One region of the Lacrimispora sp. 38-1 genome, then DNA from elsewhere that is predicted to be linked to it. Evidence: a T-box and tRNA genes for the amino acid it is inferred to sense, from the RefSeq annotation. Region 1 holds a T-box; the other holds one or more tRNA genes.
The links. A T-box is a leader RNA that pairs with one kind of tRNA and senses whether it is charged. The one in region 1 lies ahead of pheS (phenylalanine--tRNA ligase subunit alpha), so its partner is inferred to be a tRNA-Phe.

Region 1 (23,646 bases):
GGGCTGCAGCCATGGGTGTATCTACTGTGACAGCCGTTCCGACTGTTACGGAATAGACCATTTTGATACGGTACGCGTCAAAGAGGATGCGCTGCGGATTATTCGGGATGATTTAAGGCGAAAGGTTAAAACCGGGGTGGTAGGCACCGGGGCAATGAGTGATCCCTACAATCCTTTAGAAAAAGACTTAAAGCTTACCAGACATGCCCTGGAGTTAATTGATGCCTTTGGTTTTGGTGCAGCCATTGCCACAAAAAGCAGCCTGCTTCACCGGGACATGGATATACTGAAGAGCATAGCAGATCATTCTCCTGTACTATTAAAGGTCACTGTCACAACAACTGATGATGACCTGGCGGCTAAAATAGAACCCAGAGTTTCTAAACCTTCTGACCGGCTGTCTCTCATTGCGGCGTTAAAGGATCAGGGACTGTTTGCAGGAATTCTTCTGATGCCTGTGCTCCCGTTTCTGGAGGATCATGAGGATAACATACGGTCAATTATAAATGGCGCAAAAGAGGCCGGTGCTGACTTTATCTATCCGGCCTTTGGTGTCACGCTGCGGAATAATCAGAGAGAATGGTATTATGACCGGTTAAGAGAGCTTTTTCCAGGAGAGCACCTTGCAGAGGATTATATGAAACGGTATGGCAATAATTATCATTGCACAAGTCCAAAGGCGCGGAAATTATGGCAGGTATTTACTGCTGAATGCGAGCGAAACAGGATTCTTTATAAAATGCCGGATATTATCCACGCCTATAAGAAAAATTACCAGATAACCCAGTTGAGTCTTTTTGATTAAATCAGACTGGTGTGTTCACCAAAACTGTTTACAAATTCCTTGGCTATGTTTGAAACATAGCCATTTTTTTTATAGACTGCGGCTATCCGGGTGACTGTATCAGGAGAATCAATTTCCTTGAACAGGAGGTTTTCCTGTCCCATACTGCAGCAGATGGACTCCGGCACCAGCGCAATCCCCAGTCCGGCTTTTGCCCATTGAAGGCAGGTCCTTGCATCGTCATTCCTGCAGAATATATCCGGTTCGATGCCACTGTTTTGAAAGGCCAGGGATATAATTGAATCAAATCTGCGGTAATAGATCAGTGGTTTTCCCGCAAGTTCGGTAATGCTTACCTTTTGGTTTGAAAGATCCGGAAAAAATGAAGGGATTCCCACCGCCATAATCGGTTCTTTCTTACCATAAACGCATTCCAGTCCTTCCGGGTTAAACGGTGTTCGTATAATGGAACACTCTACAAGCCCGTTCTTCATCTTTTCCAGCAGTTCATAAGTATTGCCTTCCGTCACCTCAAAGCGGACGCCTGGGTGGGCTGATGTGAAGACTTTTAAAAAGTCCACAAGAACTGTTCCGGATGAAGAGATGGTTCCCAGTTTCAGCACTCCTCTGGCAGATGAGGGAAAGTGCTTTAAATCCCCGGACACAGAATCCATCATGGATAAGATGTCTTTTGCCTTAAAATATAAATAAGTACCTGCTTCAGTAAGCTCTGCTTTTTTTGCTCCCCGTTCTAAGAGCTTAACGCCCATTTCTTCCTCCAGAAGCATAATCTGCTTGCTTAATGGAGGCTGGGATATTCCCAGCTTTTTTGCAGCTGCTGTAAAACTTCCGGTTTCTGAAATGACAGTAAAATAATAAAGCTGTTTAGAATTAATCGGATTCATCTGGCACATCCTCTATTCATAAGATTTTCATTTTGTACTTGTATTATTATATCAAACTGCTATAATAATACAAGGCATTATTCTGAAAAAGTATTGATTACGGAGGAAAAGGAATATGAAAAAGCTCCTTAAATATTTGAGTGAGTATAAGCGGGAAAGCATCCTGGGGCCTTTGTTTAAGCTTCTGGAGGCCAGTTTTGAGCTTCTTGTGCCTCTGGTTATGGCCAGAGTCATAGACATTGGTATCAAAAACCATGATCTGACTTATATTCTGTCTATGGGTGGAATTCTGGTGCTTTTAGGCATAATAGGTCTTGCATGCTCCATTACAGCCCAGTACTTTGCAGCAAAGGCTGCAGCAGGATTTGGAACCTCACTTAGAAATGATCTGTTTGCCCATATTAACAGTCTGTCTTATCAGGAGATTGACACCATTGGAACAGCTACCCTGATTACAAGAATGACCAGTGACGTGAATCAGGTTCAATCAGGGGTAAACTTGTTTTTACGGTTGTTTCTCCGTTCGCCATTTGTAGTTTTCGGTGCAATGATCATGGCATTTACCATAGATGTAAAGGCTGCTCTTATATTTGTAGTTTCCATACCTGTGCTTTCTGTTGTAGTATTCGGTATTATGATCTTTAGTATGCCTTTATATAAGAAAGTACAAAAGCAGCTTGACCGGGTTCTTCTGACTGCAAGAGAGAACTTAGGCGGAGTTCGTGTCATCCGTGCCTTTAACCGCCAGAATGATGAAGTCCGCAGATTTGATGAAGAGAACGGTATGCTGGTGAAGCTCCAGGTTTTTGTGGGTAAAATATCCGCCCTGATGAATCCCCTTACTTATGTCATCATCAACCTTGCAATCATTGTTCTTATTAACACAGGTGCAAACCGGGTTGAAGAGGGCATTATTACCCAGGGGCAGGTGGTGGCTCTTGTAAATTACATGTCTCAGATCCTTGTGGAACTGGTGAAACTTGCCAATTTAATTATCACCATATCCAAATCTCTGGCCTGTGCCAACCGGATCAGTTCCGTATTTTCCATGGAATCAGGAATAAAAGAGACAAGCCATAATAATGTGAAAGAAGAAACGGATGCGCCTGAAGTGGAATTTGATAAAGTAAGTCTTTTTTATCAGGGTGCCAAGGCAGAATCGCTGGCCGGAATTGGATTTCAAGTCATGAAAGGCGAAACCATAGGAATTATCGGAGGAACCGGTTCAGGCAAAACCACACTGGTAAACTTGATTCCAAGATTTTATGATGTTTCCGGAGGAAGTGTGAAAGTGGGAGGGATCAATGTCAGAAATTATCCTCTCAGCCAGTTAAGAAAGATGGTTGGCATTGTTCCACAGAGAGCGGTTCTTTTTAAAGGCACCATCAGAGAAAATATGCAGTGGGGAAAACGGGATGCCTCCGATGAAGAGATCTACCGCGCACTTACCATTGCCCAGGCAAAGGAATTTGTGGATGAGAAAGGCGAAGGGCTTGACTTTCTGATACAGGCAGGAGGAAAGAATTTATCCGGAGGCCAGCGGCAGCGTCTTACCATTGCCAGAGCAATCGTAAAAGATCCCCAGATTCTTATTTTAGATGACAGCGCCTCTGCTTTGGATTTTGCCACGGACGCGCGGCTTCGCAAGGCTATTAAGGAAGAAACGAAAGATATGACAGTATTTCTGGTATCCCAGAGAGCTTCCACCATAAGAAATGCAGACCGCATCATCGTCCTGGACGACGGAAAGATGGCAGGGTGCGGAAAGCATGGAGATCTGATGGAATCCTGCGAAGTTTACCGGGAGATCTGCCTTTCTCAGCTTTCTGAAAAGGAGGTGCAGTAATATGAATATAAAAAAGCATAAGTCCACGATCAAACGAATTTTAAATAAGATTGCAAAGTATAAATGGAGTGTTATGGCTTCCCTCTTCTGCGCATTTTTGACCGTTGTTTTCACTTTATACGTTCCTATATTAATTGGACGGGCAATTGACTGCATTGTGGGTGCAGGCGAGGTGAATTTTAAAGGCATGGGAATAATCCTGACACAGATTGCAGCCGTTGTTCTGATTACTGCAGCAGCACAGTGGATTATGAGCCATATTAATAATCAGATCACTTACCGGGTGGTGAAGGACATCAGAACCCAGGCATTTAACAAACTGGAAAGCCTTCCTTTAAAGTACATTGATTCTCATGCCCACGGCGATATAATCAGTAGAATTATTGCAGATATTGATCAGTTTTCCGATGGTCTGCTGATGGGGTTTACCCAGCTTTTTACCGGGGTTTTAACAATACTTGGAACATTGTTTTTTATGTTTTTCATTAATCCCATTATTGCTGCCTTAGTTGTACTTGTTACTCCGCTGTCCCTGTTTGTGGCCAGTTTCATAGCCAGGAGAACTTACAGCATGTTCCGGATGCAGTCTCAGACAAGAGGGGAACTTACTTCCCTTGTGGAAGAGATGCTGGGGAACCAGAAAGTGGTGAAAGCGTTTGCCTATGAAGATGAGGCACAGAAAAAATTTGAAGTCATCAATGAAGACCTTCGTATATGGGGGTTAAAAGCAACCTTTTTCTCCTCCATCACCAATCCGGCAACGCGTTTTGTGAACAGTCTTGTTTATGCATGTGTAGGAATTGCAGGTGCATTTGCAGCAGTAAACGGATTTTTAACTGTCGGGCAGCTGTCAAGCTTTTTAAGCTATGCCAATCAGTATACAAAGCCGTTTAATGAGATCTCAGGAGTGGTGACAGAGCTTCAGAACGCACTGGCTTCCGCTGCCAGGGTATTTGAACTGATTGACGAAGAAACAGAGATACCAGACGACAGTGATGCGATTGTACTGGACCATGCCAGGGGAGAGGTTGTACTGGAACACGTTGACTTTTCCTATAATCCTAGTGTGCCTCTGATTGAAGATATGAATCTATTTGCAGGGCAGGGACAGAGAATTGCTATCGTAGGACCTACAGGCTGCGGAAAAAGTACCGTGATTAACCTCCTTATGCGATTTTATGATGTAAATGCCGGATCCATAAAGGTTGATGGAAATGATGTACGCCTCATAACCAGAAAAAGCTTAAGATCCGAGTATGGTATGGTGCTGCAGGAGACCTGGTTAAAGACAGGAACCATAAGGGAGAATATTGCATACGGAAAACCGGAAGCTTCAGAGGAAGAGATTATGAAAGCTGCAAAGGAAGCGCATGCCCACAGTTTTATTTCCCGAATGCCTCAGGGATATGATACCGTCATATCAGAAGACGGAGGAAATCTGTCTCAGGGTCAGAAACAGCTTTTGTGCATTGCCAGGGTAATGCTGTGTCTGCCGCCGATTCTCATCCTTGATGAGGCGACTTCCTCCATTGATACAAGAACTGAGTTAAAGATACAGAAAGCGTTTGCAAAAATGATGGAAGGGCGTACCAGTTTTATTGTTGCCCATCGTCTTTCTACAATTAAGGAGGCAGATGTCATACTTGTCATGAGGGATGGACATATTATTGAACAGGGAACTCATGAGGCTCTCCTTACTAAAAATGGATTTTATGCTCAGCTTTATAACAGTCAGTTTGCGGTATAAGCAGGCATGATAATTATGAATCAGGCACCGGGAAAATATGAATTTTGTATTTTTCTGGTACCTTTTCTTGTATTCTTGACATATTTCTTATAAAATAGGGGAGAAAGTACGATATTTAATAAAAAGAAATTTTGTAAGAGGGGAAAGAGAATGTTTGAAATTGCTATTTGTGATGACAGTATGGGCGACAGAGCGCGTTTAACAGAACGGATCGAAAAGAATATGCCGGAAAGTGATAAATTCCGTATACATGAATACGATTCCGGAATCAGCCTTTTGTCAGCGATAAAAAATATCAGGTTTTCTATCATATTCCTGGATGTTCAGATGAATGAAATGAACGGAGAAGAAACAGCAGTCAGGATCCGCCAGCTGGATAATAATGTTATTCTGGTTTTTTATACGGGATTTGCGGAACCATCACCCCGCAGTTTTGAGGTTCAGCCGTATCGGTATATCATGAAGAACATGACCGATGAGGTTATGGACCGGTACATAAGGGATTCTCTTGATAAAATGATTGAATTGGGACAGGCACCACTCCTTTCAGCAAATGTAAACCGGGAACGGCTGTTTCTCAGAGCAGATGATATTGTATACATTGAAAAGTATAAGAAAAATACCAGAGTCCATATTTCCGAAAGTTCTATCAGAATTTATGGAATAAAAGATATCGACAGCAGTGAAGTCCCCGAAATCCGGGTGCCGGAAAAGCTGGAGACTATCTACGAACATTTAAAAAAGTATGGTTTCGGCTATCCTCATGACAGCTATATTATTAATTTTAAATATTTAGTCTACTGTACCAGTAAGATACTGAGGCTAAAAGATGTTGATACCATGTTTCAGATAACCAGAAGCAAGGCACAGGAGTTTCATATGCTGAAGGAAGAATTTATGTTATCAAAATACAAGGATGGCAATTGATATGGGAAATGATTTGTTTTCGATAAGCAGGCTTTTATTCTGCGGTGCAGATGTTTATATGATGTGCAGGTTTTTTGCTGCGATATATCCTTTTAAAACTTTTGGCAGGAAACGTTATATTATAAGCATAGTTATAACATTACTGATTTTTTTTGAGAATGCTATTGGCAGTATGAGTCTGAATTTTATAACAGTACCTCTTTTTTGTTATATATATGCACTGCTTTTGTTTAAGGTTTCCTTTACAAACGGCATCGCATATACGATTATTTATTTTGCTTTTGTGGGAGGCAAGGAAGTTCTTTTTGAACTTGTATACCGGTTCCTTTCTAACAATCTTCCCATTTATATACCGCCATGGTTTACAGCAGGAGGAATTTATTTCCTGATATTAGAATATATTGTAGGTTTTTTATTTTTACTTTATATTGAAAAGTATATTAAAAAAATTAATATTAGAAACAATAATGTATTTTCGTGGTACTTACTGATTGTACCCATTCTCTCCCTGGCGATTTCAAGTAGTTTTTTATATATGGATTTTCCGAAAACGATTGTTTTACAAATTTTTATGTGCGGGGGAGCAGTATTGTTATATCTCTCCAATGCCGCAATATTTATCATTCTTGAGAAATACACTGATATGATGAATAAAATAAAATATGCAGAACTCTATTCTGTTAAAAGAGAGATGGAAAACGATCACTTTCAAAATATACTAAAAATAAATGATCATTACCGCTGCTTTATGCATGATGTTCATTCATATTTTAATAGTTTTCGGTTGCTGGCTTTAAATGGGGAAAATCAAAGAATTGTTGAAATTATAGATGAGCTAAAGGGTAAAATACAAGATGAGATCAATATAGTTATCTATAGCAGTAACCCTGTATTTAATGCCATTTTATCAGAACGTGTTACAAAGGCAAAAGAACTTGAAGTTCAGTTATCTATATTTATTGAAAAGAACCTGAATCTGGATTTTATATCAGATTCGGATATGATTTCTATGTTTGGTAATCTGCTTGACAATGCACTGGAAGCAGCGGCGAAGTGTGAGGCGCAAAAGCGGAAAGTACATATAAAACTATTTATGGGAACGAACTATTTTCTTATTTTCCGTATTGAGAACAGTTTTAGAGTGAAAGCGAAAAAAGAAGGGGACAGACTGCTGTCAACAAAAGAAGATTCAAAGCATCATGGTCTGGGGGTAGGGATTGTTACGTCTTTGGCTGAGAAGTATGGAGGTTCATTACATCTCGATCAGAAAGATGAACTATTTGTTACAACTTTAACAATTTCTGCGTTTAAAGAAGAGCAATATGCAAATTTTGGCACTCAACGTGTATAATTTTGGCACTTGACTTGAATTATCTAAAATACTGTTATAAGATGAAAGAAAAAAAAGGAGTGGTTTAAGATGAGAAAAATGTTAAATGCTTTAAAGGGAAAAGTGTCAATGGTGAACGTGATGAACACATGTGCATTGCTGGTTGCAGCTTATACGATTAATGTAACCTGTTTCTGGGCTCATCATCAGCCGGAGGTTCCTGAAGAGGCGAAGAGTCTCAGGAAGTTTTAATGTTACAACGGATTTCGGAAAACATAGTCAGCTGGCAGATTAGAAAAAATCTTTTAAAAGATGATCAGCGCGCGTTGTATCTTTATGCTTATGAAGTCTTAATTAACCAGATTATTAACATAGTCGTGGCTGTCATCATAGCAGTGATCATGCGAGCCCCTATGCCTGTGTTTGTGTTCCTCGCCAGCTACATACCTTTAAGGTCCTATTGCGGCGGGTATCATGCGAAAACCAACGGAGTCTGTACCGTAGTGTCAGCAATCCTTATTCTGATTGTCTGTCTGCTTGAGAAGTACATAGTTGGGACGGCGGCTCTTTTTTTACCAGTTGCAGGGTTTCTTATTTCAGGAATTCTGATCTATATCTATGCACCGGTCCCTGACCGGAATAAACTTCTGGATGAAGAGGAGACAAGACGTTACCGGTTGAAAAGCAGGCAGCTATGGTTAGCAGAAGTAATTGCAGGCGGAATATTCTGGTTTGTCAACATCAGGGTTTGTGTTGTACTGGCCATAAGCCATCTGCTGCTATCCATTATGCTTTTGTATGGAGTGCTGAAAAATAATAAGATGGGTATGAAAGAGCAATAAAAAGTACCTGAAAACGAGACTGCGTATTTATGGCAGTCTCGTTTTCTCATTATAGTTTGTCTGATCTGTCTGGACATAACAAGGGAGATAATTCACCTGTGTAAAAGAGTGTCAGCCGGTGCATTGCCCTTGTACAGGCGATATAAAGTAAGTTCCTGTCGTGTTCCGCAGAATAACTAACGCTGTCTGCATAAGGAATTATGACTTCATCAAACTCCAGTCCTTTTGACATCTGTATGGAGGTGACCGTTATGCCACTTGTAAACTGTGTGCTGTCTGTCGAAATGAAGTGTATCTCATAATCGCCGGATAGCTGGTCGTAAAGCAGTTTTGCATCAGGGGAAGTCTTTGTGATAATAGCAAGAGACGAATATGACGATTGTAGAAAAGCTTCAATTCTGTTTCTGATATTTAAAAGTTCCTCATTTTTATTCCGGCATCTGATCAGGGCAGGGGGAGTGCCATGCCGCTCTATGGCTTTTATTGTTCCGGCATTTTTAATCTGCTTTGCAAAAGATATAATCTCATAGGTAGACCGGTAACTTTTTGTCAGTTCGATGAAATCAGAACCATCATACAGGCTTAACAGATCGTCTAATGTGTGTGCATGGCAGGGATTTATAAATTGTCCAAAATCACCTAAAATAGTTTTGGGGCAATGAAACAGGAGGTTAATAACTGCATATTGAATTGGTGTATAATCCTGCATTTCATCAATCACCAGATGTCTGATGAGCCTGTTTTCCTGTAATCCTTCATAGAAGTTATATAAATATAGAAAAGGGAAAACATCCGCCCATTCCAATGTATTTTTTGAGGGTATAATGAATAACTCTGTTTTATTAATGTATTTATAAAATTCCTTATAAAGTGAAAGGGTATTCCTGACCTTTAACATTTTATTTAAAGCTTTAAGAATGGTACTGCTTCTGGGAATATCATCTCCCATATAGTTATCGCTTTGGAAACGGTCATAAATATCAGAAGCTATCATTTTTAAACGCTGCCTGACAGGAAATTTACCAAAAGCATCAAAACGTTTTTTTATGGTATCGGCATCTGCATTGAACGGGCCGTAAGTATAATCAGCTGGTTCAAAAATAATTCCTGGTGCAATCGTGATAAAATCCTCCATTTGTTTGACAAAAGACAGTGCAGACTTAAACCTTACCCGCTCCATCCATGCGCTGTCATTTGATTCTGAAGGATCTCTATCTGCTTCAAAACCAATTAAATCCCCAAGTTGTTCTCTGGCAATATCGGTAAATCCCAGTTCGCAGACCGGTTCTTCCCCAAGCTCCGGAAGCACCTCGGAGATATAATTTCCGAAAACCCTGTTAGGTGACAGTATGGCTACATGATCTGCAGATAGTCTGTCTTTAAAACGATATAGTAAAAATGCAATCCGGTGGAGAGCGATCGATGTTTTTCCAGATCCGGCAACGCCTTGTATAATGAGAGTGCGGGAGTTTTCGTTTCTGATAATCTGGTTTTGTTCCTTTTGAATGGTAGTTATAATGGATTTCATTTTTTCGTCTGAAGTATGGCTCAATTCCTGCTGAAGAATATCATCCTGAATGGTAAGAGAACTTTGGAGCGCATATTCCAGCTTTCCATTCTTTATTTTGAACTGCCGTTTTTCTGTCAACTGCCCCTCTATCCTCCCGGAAGGGGCATCAAATCCTGCAGGACCGATTTCATAATCGTAGAACATACTGGAAACTGGAGCCCGCCAGTCGAATATCAGCAGTTCATTACCGTAACGGAGTGAAAAGCGGCCAATGTAGTACTTTGCCGGTATGAAACTGTTATTTTCCTCAAAATCTATTCGGGCAAAATAGGGAGAATCTTTTAATTTCAGAAGCTTATCCCGTATGCTCGCTGAAAATGCAGTGGAATTGTCCATTCTATTAAGTTCCATTTCATTTTGAAACATCTCGTGGGGGTCGATTTCTCCGCGGTTTTGTACCATATACCGTTTAAATTCCATGTAATTCTCATCCAGGCGTCTGACATCAGCATCTGCTTTTTCCAAAGCATCATTTACTTTACGATTGATCTCTTCAAGATAGAGTATATCAGATTGATTATTCATTTGCTTTCTCCCTTTGTAAAATAAAACGCTGTGTGGGATAACCGAACTCAGTCAGCAGTTCAGCTTCCGCAAAGCCTAACTCTTTAATGATCTTACGATGGCCGGTATCTGCCTTGTCGCCTTCTCTGTAGGTCGTTATGCTGATGTCCTTATCCTCGAAAAATTCTTCCATGACTCTGTTAAGAAAAGCTTTGGGAATTCCTTTTTTCTGGTAAAGCGGATGGGTGCCCATAAAATCAATGCTTCCGGTTTTTCCGGAAAAAAGCATTGCTCCGATTGCCGTTCCATTATCCTTTAATATTAACGCCTGTCTGGTTCTGATTCGTTGTTTTAGTTCCTCAATGTATTCCTTTTCATTAAGACAGGGAAAACCATCAATTACGAGCCGGACCAGATCCATCCAGCAGGCAATATCTGTTTCTGCTGCATAATCAATATTCCATTCAATGCTTTCATTTTGATTAAGCATATCATACCCTCCCTTAAATTCGAACTTTGACTGTAATGGATAGAATTTTTCGTTGTCCCTGAATTTACCGGGAGGCTGTTTATACATGGCAGTAAAAATATTTGTAAATGCCTGCTGGCTTTCATAACCGGCAATCAGAGCAATATCTAAAACCGGCTTATTTGAAAAAACCAGCAGTTTTGCCGCCTCTGTTAATTTTCGCCGCTGCACATACTCATGAATGGTAAGTCCGGTAGTGTCAGCAAATATGCGGTGAAGATGGTGCTTTGAATAATGTACCGCATTTGCAATGGCATCCAGATCGGTTTTCTCGGTTAAATGTTCCTCAATGTAATCGATTACGATTACCGTATTGCGGATGTTTCTATTTTTCATTACACTTTGCCTCCTTTCTGCTGATGCAAATTCATCATTTTAAGTATAACAAAATTTAACAATCAGAGTTTAATAAATCTTGCTGTTTTAAATATAATTCCATTTCAACCTGTTTGGCGTGCAAATTTTGGAGCTCAATGTGTACAATTTTAGCACTTCGGTTGAAATTATTTCAGTTATATGTAGAATGTAAAATATAAGTAATATAGTTCTCGGAACGAAAGGAGGGCTGATGGTGCAGAATAAAAGAAACAATGAAAGCTATTATCAATACAGGGCAAGCTGTTCCATCCGCAAGGAGGATGGAACAGAAGAAATTAAAAATTATGAACTGGAAACAGATATTTTGTATGGAGATCTCCATTTTTGGAATCGCTTATATTATCTTAAAAAAAGTCAGAATATGCTGTTTGACTTTGCCTCCCGTGAACCAGGGATTGTAAAATGCAGAATCCTGCAGGAGAGACTGGTCTTAATACCAAGATTTACTTATAAATCCAATAAGACTGTCAGTAAAAAAGGATCATTGATTAAAAGATTGCTTCTTGTTATTGAAGTGATTGTATTGCTGCTTTTAGTTATGTCAAGAGCATCTGCCGCAGGAGAAGAGAAAATGGGTGTTTACGCATACTGTCAGGATCTGTCTTATTTTGCTGAACATGGAGAGGAGAAAATCAGGCAATACATGTTAGATAAAGATTGAACGAAGCAGAGAGGAAGAATCATGTGTGACGACGAGAAACTAATTGATGACAGGCATCTTGAACGGATTAACAGGTTTACCAGCTTAGAAACAGGAATTTATGTGGAAGGAGAACTCCTTCAGTTTTGTGAAACAAAGATGTTTGATAACGAAGTAGGGATTTTTCTTCCTTCTGCATTCATGGATATGAAACCGGAAGATGTTAAGAAAAAATATTTTTCTGAACAGCGGCCTGAAATTATAAAAACAAATAAAGATGGAACCGTCAATTTTTCCTTCAGCATGGTGGAAAGGGAGATTAAGCCGGAACAGCTTGAAGATGTTATACAGGAATTTTATCTTGTATTAAAGCGTTTTCAGCCTATGAGTGTCTGCCTGGAGGATGGGACAGAGTTAGATCGTGACGTTCCTTTTGCCTGGATGGAATTTATCAGCACCGCTCTCGATGACAACCTCTTTAATATGCTGATTATTTATCCAGTGGGTAAAAAACTGCTGATGGTTATGTTTAGCTGCCCGTTTGAGAAGAGACTGGATTGGAGCCGCTGCCTTGGCAAAATCCGCAATAGTATTACTATTTACAAGGCCTGTAATGATCCGGCCGGGGAAAGGAAGGAGATCTTATGATAAAAGAACAGTCTTTTGAGGATTTATACGGTTATTTTTTTGGAATGTTAAACAGAGGAGATCTTGATGAGTTATATGCAAGAGCATTGGAGGCAATTCCTTCCATAGTGTCCCTGCAGGAAATCAGTGATTTTAACAGCGCCCCTAAGCAGGCAGTATGAGTTTATAGAAAGATTGTCCCGCTGTACTTCAAAATCCCCGTACTTACGCACGGGGACAATGAATTAATTCGTTGTTTTAATGGTTTTATCCCGTCTATTTTGACTGAAGCCGGTTGATCATGGTCAATATCAGCAGGAGATCATTTTCCGGTAAAGTTTTCAGCTTGTCTATTGTATCTTTCACTAAGGGCGGGTTGGGATTATCATTATCAAAAAAGTCTTTTGGTGTTACGCTTAAGTATTCACAGATTGCCAGAAATTCCGCCATTGAGGGGAGACTCCTGCCGCTGGAGATGCTTTGCACGTAACTTCTGCTGTGTCCCAGCTCCAGGCTCATCTTATGTTCCGCCACTCCCTTTTTTAAACGTAATTCTGTGATTCTTTTGTTGATATAGTCTTGATCCATTATAGTCACCTCTCGTACTATATTTTATGATAATAAAATTTGTAGAATACACGATTAAAATATGTAAAATTCATATATTGCATAATCTGAATACCAATAGTATAATTAAAAACTGTTAATATTATGTAAAAAGTGCAGGGAGGAAAGGAGTTTGAATAGGTATAAAAGTTCTGATATCCAGTTTAAATGTACTTAAGTGAAATTGCAATAGGAAAAGCGGAATCAGGCATACAGAATATTAGCATAGATTATTAGTAAATTTTACCTTGGTATGTTATGATATTTTTAATTAAAATGCCGATACATACAGTAGAAGGTCGAAGTCCGAATTACAGGAGATAAAAGTATGAAAAAAATAATTGGAATCAGAAGCATTGGAGTAAAGATGCTGTTAGGGATTTTGCCCGTTGTGATGCTGGCGCTGGCATTGTTAGCCAGGTTAAGCGAATCTACAAGCAGTGAACTGATTGAGCAGCAGAGCAATTCCACTATGGAGTCGGAACTGAAAGCGAATGTTAACAGTATTGATAATTACCTGAATGCAGTAGAAACTACAGCAATGAATATTTCTCATACAGTGGGAGCCTCTTATCAGTCCACGGATCTTGATACATACGGCAAGGCAATTGCAGATATCATATCCGGCAATGATTTAATCCTTGGCAGCGGAATCTGGTTTGAACCCAATGTATATGACCCCCAGCAAAAGTATGTAGGACCTTACTGGTATAAAGACGGCGATAAGGTAACCTTAACGAACGAATACAGCAATCAAAGCTATGACTATTTTAATCAGGCGTACTACAAATCCGTGTCAGGAGGAGCTAAAACTGCAGTTATTACAGATCCTTATTTTGATCCGACTCTCAATGTAATGATGGCCAGCTGCACGGCTCCTGTTTATGACAGCACCAATCGTTTTATTGGAGCCGTAACGGTTGATATGCAGCTCAGCGATATTGACGAGCTGATTAAATCAATTAAAGTCGGAAGGAACGGAACTGCAGTACTCATTTCTGCAGATGGTGTTTATCTTTGCGGCGCAGATGCAGATAAGGTCAGCAAAGGGGTCAATATGACCCAGGATGAGAACGCCTCACTTTCGGCTGCAGCAGCGCAGATGGTGGCAAACGATAAAGGAAAGACGACTTATACGGAGGGTGGGGAAACTTATAACCTCTATTACGATACAGTGCCGGGAGTCGGCTGGATCATCATGATCAAGATGCCTCAGTCTGAACTGGCAGAACCCATCGTTGCTTTAAACGAGAAACTGGTCAGGCTGAGTGCGGCAGCTCTGATTTTATGTATTCTTGCTGTTTTACTCCAGGTGGGAAGTATTACATCAGGCCTTAAGAAAGTCCGTAAGTTTGCAGGTTCTCTTGCAGCCGGAGATTTCACGGTTCAGCCGCTAAAAACCAGGCGTAAAGATGAACTGGGACAGATGAGCAGCTCGTTAAATAATATGTTCCGGAGCAATAAGGGGGTCATTGAGCAGATTTCCGATCATGCAGGAGATATTACAGATGCGAGCATTCGTTTAAATAAAGTATCCACCGGTCTGCTGGTTCAATTTCGCGATGTAAAGACTTATATGGGAGATGTGGATAAGGCAATGATGTCTTCCAGTGCGGCGACAGAAGAACTGAACGCATCTCTTGCAGAGGTGAACTCATCCGTTGGAATACTTGCCAGCGAAACGGAAAAGAGCAGTAAGATGGCCGGTGAGATTATGGAACGGGCAAAAGACATAGAGAAAAAAAGCCAGGAGGCATATGATAATGCCCTTGTCATTTCCCAGGAAAGAGAGCAGGACCTTCAGATGGCAGTCCAGCACGCTAAGGTAGTGGAGCGGATTGGCGATATGGCACGGCTTATTTCCAATACGGCTTCCCAGATTAACTTATTGTCACTCAATGCCTCTATAGAAGCGGTGAGAGCCGGAGAACAGGGCAGAGGTTTTGCAGTTGTGGCCAGAGAAATCGGGAAGCTTGCGAAAGATACTTCTGAGATTGTTAAGGAAATTGAAGGCACCATTTCTGATGTCCAGAACGCATTTTCCATGATGTTAGATGGTTCACAGTCTATGCTGCTTTTCTTAAGAGACACCGTTACTCCGGATTACAACAGTTTCGTTAATGTAGGACAGCAATATGGCAGGGATGCAGTTACCATCGAGGAAATCTCCAATGAAGTGGAGGAGATGGCTACCAACATCAGTCAGGTAATGCAGGAAGTCCGTGATGCCATACAGAATGTTTCCGAATCTGTTCAGACTACTGCGGGCAACAGCAGCATGGTTCTTACCACAATCGAAAAAGCGTATGATGTTGTACAGGATATGTCTAAAATGTCTGAGAAGCAGGAACGGATTGCGGAGGAGCTTAAGACGGTTGTTTCCGGCTTTAAGTTAAAATAACAGGAAATTTTAATGATATCTTGACATTTTAACTTTATCTTATTATAATAGTGACAATATTACATTAAAATATGAAATGCTATGAAAGTGCAAGTAGAATCTTAATTTCTATCAGAGAGAAGGGGTCACCGGCTGAAAGCCCTTTTAAGTTCAATTAAGAGATCGAATTTCCCACTGAAGCAGCATGGCTGAAACCTGTGGATTTATTAGTCTGTCAGGCGGGTAGGTCATGACGTCCGTACACGTTACGTATGCCGAGTGCCTGCTTACAAAGCAGGAATCAGGGTGGTACCGCGAACACAGCTTCGTCCCTTTACAGGGATGGAGCTTTTTTTAATGTATCAGGGAATGAATCAAAGAAGGAGAGCATGATGAAAGATCAATTAGAGAAAATCAAACAAGAAGCATTAAAGCAGATTGAAGCTTCCGATGCGCTGGAAAGACTGAACGACATTAAAGTCGCTTATCTTGGAAAAAAGGGAGAACTCACCAGTGTATTAAAAAGCATGAAGGACGTTACTCCTGAAGACAGACCCAAAATCGGGCAGATGGTCAATGAAGCCCGTGAAGCAATTGAGGGAAAATTAGATGCTGCCATGGCGGGACTGATGAAAAAGGCAAGGGAAGAGCAGTTAAAAAAAGAAGTGATTGATGTCACTCTGCCTGCAAAGAGAAACAGAGTAGGTCATACCCACCCCAATACCATCGCCTTGGAAGAGGTGGAAAGAATCTTTGTGGGCATGGGTTATGAAGTAATTGAAGGCCCGGAAGTGGAGTATGATCACTATAACTTTGAAAAACTGAACATTCCGAAGAATCACCCGGCAAGAGATGAGCAGGATACTTTTTATATCAGTGACAACATCGTTTTAAGAAGCCAGACTTCACCTGTTCAGGTCCGGACCATGGAGAAGGGAAAACTTCCAATCCGTATGCTGGCACCAGGCAGAGTATTCCGTTCCGATGAAGTGGATGCAACTCATTCCCCTTCCTTCCATCAGATTGAAGGGCTGGTAATCGATAAAAATATAACATTTGCCGACTTAAAAGGTACTCTGGCTGAGTTTGCAAGAGAGCTGTTCGGTCCTGAGACAAAGGTGAAGTTCCGCCCCCATCATTTCCCGTTCACGGAACCAAGTGCGGAAATGGATGTTACCTGCTTTAAGTGCGGAGGAAAGGGCTGCCGTTTCTGTAAGGGATCTGGCTGGATTGAGATTTTAGGCTGCGGAATGGTGCACCCCAATGTACTTGCCATGAGCGGAATTGATTCTAACGAATATTCCGGATTCGCATTCGGAGTAGGTTTGGAGAGAATTGCTTTGTTAAAATACGAGATCGATGACATGAGATTATTATATGAAAATGACATCAGATTCTTAAAGCAGTTCTAGAAACAGGAAGGGAGATAGATTGATGAATACACCATTATCATGGGTTAAAGCATATGTACCGGATTTGGATGTAACACCTCAGGAATATACAGATGCCATGACACTGACAGGAACGAAGGTTGAGGGCTATGAATGCCTGGACAAAAATTTGGAGAAGATCGTAGTTGGTCATATCTTATCCATAGAACGCCATCCCGATGCGGATAAACTGATTGTCTGTCAGGTAAATGTGGGCTCTGAGACCGTTCAGATCGTAACCGGCGCATCAAATGTTAAAACAGGGGATAAGGTTCCTGTTGTTTTAGATGGAGGAAAGGTGGCCGGAGGACATGACGGCGGACCCCTTCCGGAAGACGGTATTAAAATAAAAAAGGGCAAGTTAAGAGGAATTGAATCCTGCGGAATGATGTGCTCCATTGAAGAATTGGGATTTACAAGGGAGATGTATCCCGATGCTCCTGAAAGCGGAATCTATATTCTTCCCGAGACTTCCGTCCCAGGAACCGATGCAGTAGAACTCCTCGGTCTTCATGATTCTGTTTTTGAATATGAAGTAACTTCAAACCGTGTGGACTGCTACAGTGTAATCGGAATTGCCAGAGAGGCAGCTGCAACATTTAACAAAAACTTTGTTCCTCCGGTAGTAACTGCCACTGGCAGCAGCGAGGATGTTCATGACTATTTAAAAGTAACAGTAGAAGACAGCCGCCTTTGCTCCCGGTATTGTGCAAGGATGGTAAAGAATATAAAGATTGCTCCTTCTCCTGTCTGGATGCAGAGAAGACTTGCTGCCTGCGGAATCAGACCAATCAATAATATTGTTGACATTACCAATTACGTAATGGAAGAATACGGTCAGCCAATGCATGCCTTTGATTATGAGCAGCTGGCAGGTCATGAAATCGTTGTCAGATGTGCAGAGGATGGAGAGATGTTTAAGACCTTAGACGGTCAGGAAAGAAAACTGGACAGTACCGTACTCATGATTCGTGACGGAGAGAAAGCAGTGGGCATTGCCGGTATCATGGGAGGTGAGAATTCTAAAATTACGGATGAAGCCCGGACCATGGTATTTGAAAGTGCCTGCTTTGACGGAACCAATATCCGCCTTTCCTCTAAAAAAGTGGGCTTAAGAACCGATGCCTCAGGTAAATTTGAAAAGGGCCTTGATCCCAACAATGCGAAGGCTGCCATTGACCGCGCATGCCAGTTGATTGAGGAGCTGGGGGCAGGAGAGGTAGTCGGCGGTATGATCGATATCTATCCGGTAAAAAAAGAGAGTAAGAGGATTGCCTTTGAACCGGAGAGAATGAACCGGCTTCTTGGCACAGATATTGCTCCGGAGACAATGCTTGAGTATTATAAGCGTCTGGAACTGGAATATGATGAAAAAACAGGAGAGATCATAGTTCCCACATTCCGTCAGGATCTGGAATGTATGGCGGACATGGCTGAGGAAACAGCCAGATTCTACGGCTATGATAAGATTCCGGTTTCCCTTCCGACCGGTGAAGCGACTACTGGTAAGCTCTCCTATAAGTTAAGAGTAGAGGAGCTTGCAAGAGAAGTAGCTGAATTCTGTGGATTTTCCCAGGGAATGACTTATTCCTTTGAAAGTCCGAAGGTGTTTGACCGTCTTCTTCTTCCACCGGACAGTCCTCTGCGTGTAACTGTGAATATTTTAAACCCTCTGGGTGAAGATTTCAGTGTTATGAGAACGACTCCTCTTCATGGTATGCTGAATTCACTTTCTACCAATTACAACAGGCGGAATAAGAATGTTCGTCTTTATGAGCTGGCTAACATTTACTTACCAAAGAGTCTTCCTCTTACAGAACTTCCGGATGAAAGAATGCAGTTTACTCTGGGCTTTTACGGAGACGGAGACTTCTTTGATATGAAGGGTGTTATTGAGGAATTCTTTGATAAAGCCGGCATGAATTTAAAACCGCACTATGATCCGAAGGCGGGAAAGACATTCCTCCATCCGGGAAGACAGGCAGACATTATTTATGATGGAGTAAATATCGGATATCTGGGAGAGATTCATCCCGAGGTTGCTGATAACTACAAGATCGGAGACAGAGCTTATGTGGCAGTGATCGACATGCCGTCCATGATACCATTTACAAGTTTCGACCGTAAATATACCGGAATTGCCAGGTATCCGGCAGTGACCAGGGATATCAGCATGGTAGTGCCGAAAAACATCCTTGTTGGTCAGATTGAGGAAGTGATCGAACAGCGGGGAGGAAAGATTTTAGAAAACTATGAGCTGTTTGATATCTATGAGGGCGCACAGATTCTGGCTGGCTTTAAATCAGTTGCCTATTCTATTACATTCCGGGCAGCAGACCATACTCTGGAAGAGCAGGAAGTTTCGGGAGTTATGAAAAAGATACTCAACGGTTTACAGGCACTTGGTATCGAGTTAAGAGCATAAAAAGAGTGAAATAAAAAAAGATGTCAGAGAAAGCAAAACGCTTCCGGCATCTTTTTTTATTTGCCTGCATGGAACCGGAAAATCCCGTCAATCCTTACTGTAGAGGAATGATGAAAAACAGGGAGGCGGAACAGATGCTTGATGATCTTGATATTAAACGGATAAGAGGTAGAATGCTTTTTGATTCAGGAGGAAATCCGGCAGTGGAAGCAGAAGTAATCCTGGAAAACGGTGCCCAGGGAAAGGCGGCAGTTTCTGTTTTTGATGAAATGAACGGAGAGGAAGAAGCAGATTATATAAGAGAATGGTTATCGGAAGCCATTTTATTTGAAGACGCAGCAGAACAGAAATACATTGACCGCCTGTTGACAGAGCAAAGAGACCATGACGATGCTGACCATAAGGAAAACGGCAGAGGAAAGGCCGGAGTGTTAGCACTGTCCATGGCGGTCGCGAGGGCTGCAGGAGCCGGACTCGGAATGCCGCTTTACCGCTATTTAGGCGGTACAACTGCGCCTGTGATGCCGGTTCCCGTAATGAGTATGGTCGATGGAGGAGACTGGCTAAAAGGAATCGATTTTAAAGAAATCATGATAGTCCCATTAAACAGAAGTTCTTTCGCAGAGGGACTGCGAATGGGGGCAGAAGTTTACCAGACATTAAAGCATCTTTTAACTTTAAGCGGATTTGATACGTCTGTCGGGGAGAGCGGAGGTTTTGCAGCCGACATGAAAAGTTCAGAAGAAGCTCTTCATTATATAATGGATGCCGTCAGACTTTCCGGGTATGATCCTGATACGGACGTAACTGCAGCAATTTGTGGAAACGCAGATCATCTCTATGTAAAGGAAGAAGGGATTTATCACTTTAATAAGGAAAGTTTAAAAAATGGGATTCTGGTACACAGGAACCAAAAAGATATGATATCTTATTACTTAAGGCTGGCGGACGGATTTCCTCTTGGCATTGTGACAGAAGGACTTTGGAAGCAGGATCTGGAAGGCAGAAACCGGATGCATCAAATGTTTCAGCATCGTTTCGTGATTGCCTCGGATGATTTCTTTGCCTCAAATGGAGTGGAAATTCAGTTAAAGAAAGCCGGAACTGTGACGGCTGCACTGGAAATGGTTCAGGAAGCAAAAAAACTGGGGAGCAAAGTGATCGTTTCAAACAGTGATAAGGAAACGGAGGAAGCGTTTCTTGGAGATATGGCTGTGGCAGCTGGTGCTGACTATATAAAATGCGGTGCGCCCTGCAGGGGTGAATGTACAGCCAAATACAATGAACTGCTCAGGATTGAAGAATTCTACAGGCGGCAGTGTTGAAAATAGAAAAAAATATTGTATTTACTGAAAATTTATGGTATGATAATCGGTGTTTGACTTAAGGAGGTGGGAAAATGATCCGGATTATATTATCAATCGTGTTTGTTATTATATGCGTTGCTTTATCAGCGATTATCCTGTTGCAGGAAGGAAAGAGTCAGGGTCTTGGTTCTATCGGTGGTATGGCGGATACTTACTGGGGCAGGAACAAAGGTCGTTCCATGGAAGGAAAACTGGAAAAGTTTACAAAGTACGGAGCAATCCTGTTTTTTATCCTGTCATTGGTACTGAATCTGAATATACTGTAGCGATTAAACACTCTTGTGGTATAGCAGCAAGAGTGTTTTTTTCGCATTAAGGAAAAAATCTGTTATACCATTGGGTGAAGTGCAGATAATAAAAACATAAATGAAATCGTTTAGTAAAAAACGTGAAAAGAGAGGAAGATAATGACAGAAGAACAGTTAATGCAGCGGAAGGCAATGTTTATGGAACTGTTTTCAGATCCGTCTTATAAACCGATGAAATTAAAGGAACTCGCCATGTTATTCGGAGTACCCAAACATCAGAGAGACGAATTAAAGCAGGTGCTTGATGCACTGCTGGCAGAAGGAAAAATCGGAGTATCCCAGAAAGGTAAATATGGAAAACCCGATGTGGGTTCCATAGCAGGCGTTTTTTTCGGACACCAGAAGGGTTTTGGTTTCGTATCCGTAGAAGGATTTGAGAAAGATATCTTTATACCAGAGGATAAGACAGGCGGCGCCCTTCATGGAGATACCGTTCTGATATCCGCAGAGACGGAAAGCTCCGGCGGGAAGAGAGCAGAAGGCCGGGTTATTAAGGTGCTCCAGCATGCAAATGAAGAAATAATCGGATTTTATCAGAAAAATAAGAATTTTGGTTTCGTGATACCCGATAACCAGAAGATATCAAAGGATGTTTTCATTCCCCAGGGCAAAGACATGGGGGCTGTAAACGGACATAAAGTTGTGGTGAAGATCACTGACTTTGGAGGAGAAGGGAAAAAGCCGGAGGGTGTGATCAGGGAGATTCTCGGACATGTCAACGACCCGGGAACCGATATCCTCTCCATTGTGCGCGCTTACGGACTCCCGGAGGAATTTCCTGACAGCGTGATGAAACAGGTGGAGTCTGTTGCGGATTCCATTTCCGGAAAAGACATGCAGGGGCGTCTGGATTTAAGAGATTTACAGACTGTCACCATAGATGGAGAAGATGCGAAGGATCTTGATGATGCCATCACCATATCAAAGAAGGATGGCAGTTATACCCTGGGAGTCCACATTGCAGATGTAACCAATTATGTGACAGAGCACAGCCCGCTTGACGAAGAAGCTTTAAAAAGAGGAACCAGTGTCTATCTGGTAGACCGGGTAATTCCCATGCTTCCCCACAAGCTGTCAAACGGCATCTGCTCCTTAAACCAGGGAGAGGACCGTCTGGCACTGAGCTGTATCATGGAGATAGATGAAAACGGCACGGTTACCGGACACAGAATCGCAGAAACGGTAATTAATGTGGACCGCAGAATGACCTATACGGCAGTTAATGCAATTATCACCAACCATGATGAAGCAGTGATGAAAGAGTATGAAGCCTTTGTTCCCATGTTTGAACAGATGAAGGAACTGGCAGATATTTTAAGAGAGAAAAGGAAAAAAAGAGGTTCCATTGACTTTGATTTCCCTGAAACCAAGGTGATTCTTGATGAACGGGGCAAGCCTCTGGAAATAAAACCTTATGACCGGAATGCTGCCACTAAGATCATTGAAGATTTTATGCTTATGGCCAATGAAACCGTTGCAGAGGATTATTTCTGGCAGGAAATCCCGTTCCTTTACCGGACTCATGACAATCCGGATCCGGAGAAGATGAAAAGTCTGGCAACACTGATCAACAATTTCGGATATTCCATCCGGTTTCATAACGGAGAGGTATATCCCAAGGAAGTTCAGAAGCTGCTGGCCAACGCAGAGGACACTCCGGAAGAAGCGTTAATCAGCCGCCTTGCCCTTCGTTCCATGAAGCAGGCGAAGTATACGGTAGGAAACACCGGACATTTTGGTCTGGCTGCAAAATATTATACCCACTTCACTTCCCCGATTCGAAGATATCCGGATTTACAGATCCATCGTATCATAAAGGAGAATTTAAGGGCAGGACTCAGTGAGAAACGGGTCAGCCATTACGATAAGCTTCTTATGCAGGTAGCGGTTCAGTCTTCTTCTCTTGAGAGAAGGGCGGATGAAGCGGAGCGGGAAACCATAAAGCTTAAAAAATGTGAATATATGTCCAGGTACATTGGGCAGGAATTTGACGGAGTCATCTCAGGAGTAACAAACTGGGGGCTTTATGTAGAACTTCCCAATACTGTTGAAGGTCTGATCCACGTCAATGATCTTCAGGATGATTATTATCATTTTGATGAGGAACATTATGAACTGGTGGGTGAAATGACCAGGAAAACCTTTAAACTTGGTCAGCCCATTCGGGTAATTGTATCGGGTACGGATAAACTGCTTCGTACCATCGACTTTGTTCTGGGAAGAGATTTTGACGGGGAATAACACAGGTCATGGGAGGGACTTGATATGAAAAAGAAATATTTAATTAATGCATTTATCATGGCAGCATTGGTATTAACCATGACTGGGTGTGAAAAGAACAGGAATAAGATCACGGTTCAAGAGCCTGAGAAAACCATAACAATGATTGATGAATCCAAGCAGGAAGAAAGTGAACCAGAGATATTAGTTGATAAAATTGAGCGCTTGGAACAGGTAACGATTAGCGATTGGTTGGATGATGATACTGCAATTGTTTCAAA
Region 2 (4,203 bases), on a different contig from region 1:
CGCTGCCGTAAACCCTGAGAACACGTCAAATACGGTGGGCTGATACCGGAAAAAGAAGAAAGGTATGGCTGCGCTGACTAAAACTGAAAGAATTCCGCCTAAAGCAGGATGATAAATGCCTGCAAACCATAGAGGAAACCATGGGAGCAGCATAAGAGTCATGTTGCTTTCTTTTTTGGGAACAGTCTGGTGAACTTCTGGTTTTGCTGAGGAACCCAGATAATCATCCCAGTGAATTAACAGCTGAAAATCGCCGTCTACCTGATAGAGATGCTTCATCAGTGCAGTCTGGCCGTCGATTTCTCCCTCTGCAATGCTCATCCACACAGAAAGCGGAGTTGAAATTCTGGTGGTAAATGGCTGAAAATCCCGGGTTAAAACCTTGCAGCCGTCTTTTCCCATAATCAGCTGAGCTGTTTTATTTTCATCGGTATAATGCATTTCTAATACCATATCTTTTCCGTTCCAGGAATCCTTCCGGTAGAGTGCAGCCATCTGTCTGGTGAATGTAATGGCAGGATGGGATTTCTCCTGTACCCGGGTCTGATCTGGCGGCTCAATTCCCCAGCTGGCATCTGCCATACGTTCAAATACGTCTCTGGGAAAAAGAAGCTGAGAAAGCAGATTTTTTGTTTCCCCGGTTATTCTGCCGTCAGCAAACTCCCTGCCTGCAGCGCGGACAGCCATTAAATACTCTTCTGTACGGTTTCTCAATTCAGGAATATGAAAAAGTTCTCCCTGTCCGCAGTATATGGTTTCATATCTGCCTTTACCCAGATGGTGGGTAAACTGTGAATCAATGGCATCATAATTGCCTTCTGCCGTATAGAAGCCACAGGTGGAGATCAGCGCATAACGTTTATTTGTCATATCATACCGGGAAGGATGAGAGCCATTTTGAGCTTCTTTTTCCATAAAAGGTAAAACCATGGGAAGCTGTCTGTCTATCAGCGCCTTTAACTGGGAGGGCAGTCCGAAATAATATAGCGGAAAGCTGTATATAACAACATCAGCGGATAAAATCTTTCCTATCACCATTGCCATGTCATCGGAAATACAGCACTTCCCCGGGGTATTCTTCCAGCAGTGAAAGCAGCCTGCACACGGCTTGATGTCCAGTTTGGAAACTGTCAGGGTTTCTGTATGAACAGGTGATGCTTCTTTCATTCCCTCAATAAATGCTTCTGTCAGCTTCAGGGAATTGCTTTTTTCGCCTTTGGGGCTACCGTTTATGATCAGGACATTCATGTCAGTTCCTCCAGTTTCTTAATAGATCTGCGGGCCCAGTCTATACACATTTCAATATAGCTGTAGCCAAAATCTGCGGAAAGTTCCCAATACAGTTTTTGTTCCGGTTCCACCTGACTGCCGTACTGGCCGATGCTGTCGGGGATCTGCTTCATCTCGTTTTGATAATGGCTGCAGTCGCTGATAAAGTCAGTCAGCATATCAATACACTCTTTGGGAGGCCGGCATCCGGAAAAGAAGACTTTCATTAGAAAAGCATTTTTATTTCCCTTGGAGAATTCGTCATTCTCCTGGGAAAGCCAGCGGAGAAATTCCTGTTTTCCTTTTGGAGTTATGGAATAAAGTTTTTTGCTGGGCTTTTCTGTCTGGATAATGATTTCGCAGGTAACACATTCTTTCTTCTCCAGTTTATTAAGTTCCAAGTATATCTGACTGGTCTGGGCGTACCAGAAAAACCGGACAGATGAACCGAAAGCCTTGGCCAGATCGTATCCGGTCATGCTTCCGTAAGATAAGAAACCAAGTATGCTGTGGCTTAAGGACATGATGATTCCCCTTTCATATTATAAAATTATAATATTACACTTTTATAATATAGTCAATATATAAGAAATCATTATTTTATATTTTTTTCGGAAATTTATAAAACTTGTCTTGACAATTGGGAGAAAATCTTGTAGAATTACTGATGTTGCAGGAGAATAAGCCCAGATAGCTCAGTTGGTAGAGCAGAGGACTGAAAATCCTCGTGTCGCTGGTTCGATTCCGGCTTTGGGCACTGTGCTTCTCGAAGCACGTTTGAAATATTTCTGAAATCCTTGCGGGTGTAGTTCAATGGTAGAACACTAGCCTTCCAAGCTAGATACGTGGGTTCGATTCCCATCACCCGCTTCTTAATTAAAATCGGGAAACCTTGATTCTGAGGTTTCCCGATTTTTGCATTTAAATATAGTTTTTTACAACCTTAGTTAAATAAATATCGCAATTAAACAGCTTTTATTGCTCCTCTAAATTCTATTACTGTTATAATCGTTAAGAACATATCAAAACAATCTTATAATTCACTTTTAATTGAATTCCTTTATGAAAAAGATAGACGAAGCATATATTAATTCTAAATTGCTTTCTAAAATAAACAGATTATTTATGATGAAGTTTTAACAAATAAAATAATTGATATTGTTAAATAATAATCGCATAAAGATAAATAAATATCAATAAAATGTGAAAAAAATAATTAAATTGACAGTTATAAAATGAAGGCTATAATGAATATAAATGACTATGGTCAATAACAAGTCATTAAATATATCAAAATAAAAGCGAGGAAAAGCATATGAAGGACGTTATACTTCAGGATACATATCAGTTATTCATAGGAGGACAATGGAAGCCTGCTTCTGACGGAAAAACATTTACAGTCACCTGCCCGGCAGACGGCAGAGTTCTTGCACAGTGCGCAGAAGCGACAAAGGAAGATGTGGATGAGGCGGTAAAAGCTGCCTGGAAAGCTTTTGAAACCTGGAAGAATGTTCCGGTTAATCAGAGAGCGGCAATCTTAAATCAGATTGCAGATATTATTGATGCAAACAAGGAACATCTGGCTATGGTTGAAACTCTGGACAATGGAAAGCCTGTCAGAGAGACATTAAACGTAGATATTCCGCTGGCGGCCCAGCATTTCCGTTATTTCGCAGGCTGCATCATGGCAGAGGAAGGAAATGCAAGCATACTGGGAGACAATATGCTCAGTCTTATTTTAAAAGAACCCATCGGCGTAGTCGGCCAGATCGTTCCATGGAACTTTCCGTTCTTAATGGCAGCCTGGAAGCTGGCGCCTGTGCTTGCAAGCGGCTGCTGTACGGTATTTAAGACCTCAAGTGCTACGCCTTTAAGTGTATTTGAGCTTGCAAGGCTGATTCAGGACGTAATTCCGGCAGGTGTCTTTAATGTGATTTCAGGAGGGGGTTCAAAATCAGGACAGTATATGCTGGAACACCCTGGTTTCAGAAAGCTGGCATTTACGGGTTCTACAGAGGTGGGAAGGAACGTAGCTCTGGCTGCGGCCGAAAAGCTGATTCCTGCAACACTGGAGTTAGGCGGAAAGTCAGCCAATATTTTCTTTGATGACTGTGACTGGGAGATGGCCATGGATGGCGTGCAGCTTGGAATTTTATTTAACCAGGGTCAGGTGTGCTGTGCAGGTTCCAGAGTGTTTGTGCAGGAGGGAATTTATGACCGGTTTGTGAAGGAAGCTGTGGAGCGTTTTAACAAGGTTAAAGTAGGGCTTCCATGGGAAGAAGATACCCAGATGGGCAGTCAGATCAATAAAGGACATCTGGAGAAAATATTAGGATACGTGGAAATAGGTAAGGAAGAAGGAGCTAAGGTTCTGTGTGGAGGAGAGGCATTTACCGGAGACGGCCTTGAGAATGGTGCATTTCTCCGCCCCACTCTTCTTGGGGATGTGACAAATGATATGAGAGTGGCAAGGGAAGAGATCTTCGGACCGGTTGCCTGTATTATCAGGTTTAAGACAGAGGATGAAGTGATTGCCATGGCCAATGACAGCGAATTTGGACTGGGAGGAGCTGTATGGACCAGAGATATTAACCGGGCAATACGTGTGGCAAGAGCTGTGGAAACAGGCCGTATGTGGGTGAATACCTACAATGCAATACCGGAAGGAGCACCTTTTGGAGGATATAAGACTTCCGGAGTCGGACGTGAGACACATAAGGTGATGCTGGAGCATTATACACAGACTAAGAATATTATGATTAATTTAAGTGAAGCGCCTTCTGGTTTTTATCCTGTAAAATAAAAAATAAAAAAAGGGGCTGTAAAAAAACTCCCTTAAAGAAAAATCGCTCAGGCCGTGAGGCTTGAGCGATTTTTTGGTATAATTAATTATGCTAATAAATAAAAACACCAACGTTAATTATACAGTAAAAC

Region 2: it encodes a tRNA-Phe, which carries the amino acid that the T-box ahead of pheS (phenylalanine--tRNA ligase subunit alpha) is inferred to sense. The anticodon was not compared.

What each region holds. Positions count from the first base shown of each region.
Region 1 covers NZ_JBANEW010000058.1:161,223-184,868, forward strand. Annotated here, with positions in the region: gene V7D18_RS16400 (SPL family radical SAM protein) at 1-805, shown strand, start outside; gene V7D18_RS16405 (LysR family transcriptional regulator) at 802-1,689, opposite strand; gene V7D18_RS16410 (ABC transporter ATP-binding protein) at 1,805-3,535, shown strand; gene V7D18_RS16415 (ABC transporter ATP-binding protein) at 3,537-5,282, shown strand; gene V7D18_RS16420 (LytR/AlgR family response regulator transcription factor) at 5,433-6,209, shown strand; gene V7D18_RS16425 (sensor histidine kinase) at 6,745-7,560, shown strand; gene V7D18_RS16430 (cyclic lactone autoinducer peptide) at 7,630-7,791, shown strand; gene V7D18_RS16435 (accessory gene regulator ArgB-like protein) at 7,791-8,381, shown strand; gene V7D18_RS16440 (HelD family protein) at 8,431-10,476, opposite strand; gene V7D18_RS16445 (helix-turn-helix domain-containing protein) at 10,469-11,320, opposite strand; gene V7D18_RS16450 (hypothetical protein) at 11,553-12,023, shown strand; gene V7D18_RS16455 (hypothetical protein) at 12,045-12,650, shown strand; gene V7D18_RS16460 (hypothetical protein) at 12,647-12,811, shown strand; gene V7D18_RS16465 (helix-turn-helix transcriptional regulator) at 12,906-13,217, opposite strand; gene V7D18_RS16470 (methyl-accepting chemotaxis protein) at 13,564-15,636, shown strand; T-box leader at 15,709-15,952, shown strand; gene pheS (phenylalanine--tRNA ligase subunit alpha) at 16,008-17,027, shown strand; gene pheT (phenylalanine--tRNA ligase subunit beta) at 17,050-19,470, shown strand; gene eno (phosphopyruvate hydratase) at 19,491-20,795, shown strand; gene secG (preprotein translocase subunit SecG) at 20,870-21,103, shown strand; gene rnr (ribonuclease R) at 21,245-23,386, shown strand; gene V7D18_RS16500 (hypothetical protein) at 23,411-23,646, shown strand, end outside.
Region 2 covers NZ_JBANEW010000011.1:126,588-130,790, forward strand. Annotated here, with positions in the region: gene V7D18_RS03220 (NAD(P)H-dependent oxidoreductase) at 1-1,248, opposite strand, end outside; gene V7D18_RS03225 (PadR family transcriptional regulator) at 1,245-1,793, opposite strand; tRNA gene V7D18_RS03230 (tRNA-Phe) at 1,954-2,026, shown strand; tRNA gene V7D18_RS03235 (tRNA-Gly) at 2,069-2,139, shown strand; gene V7D18_RS03240 (aldehyde dehydrogenase family protein) at 2,585-4,072, shown strand.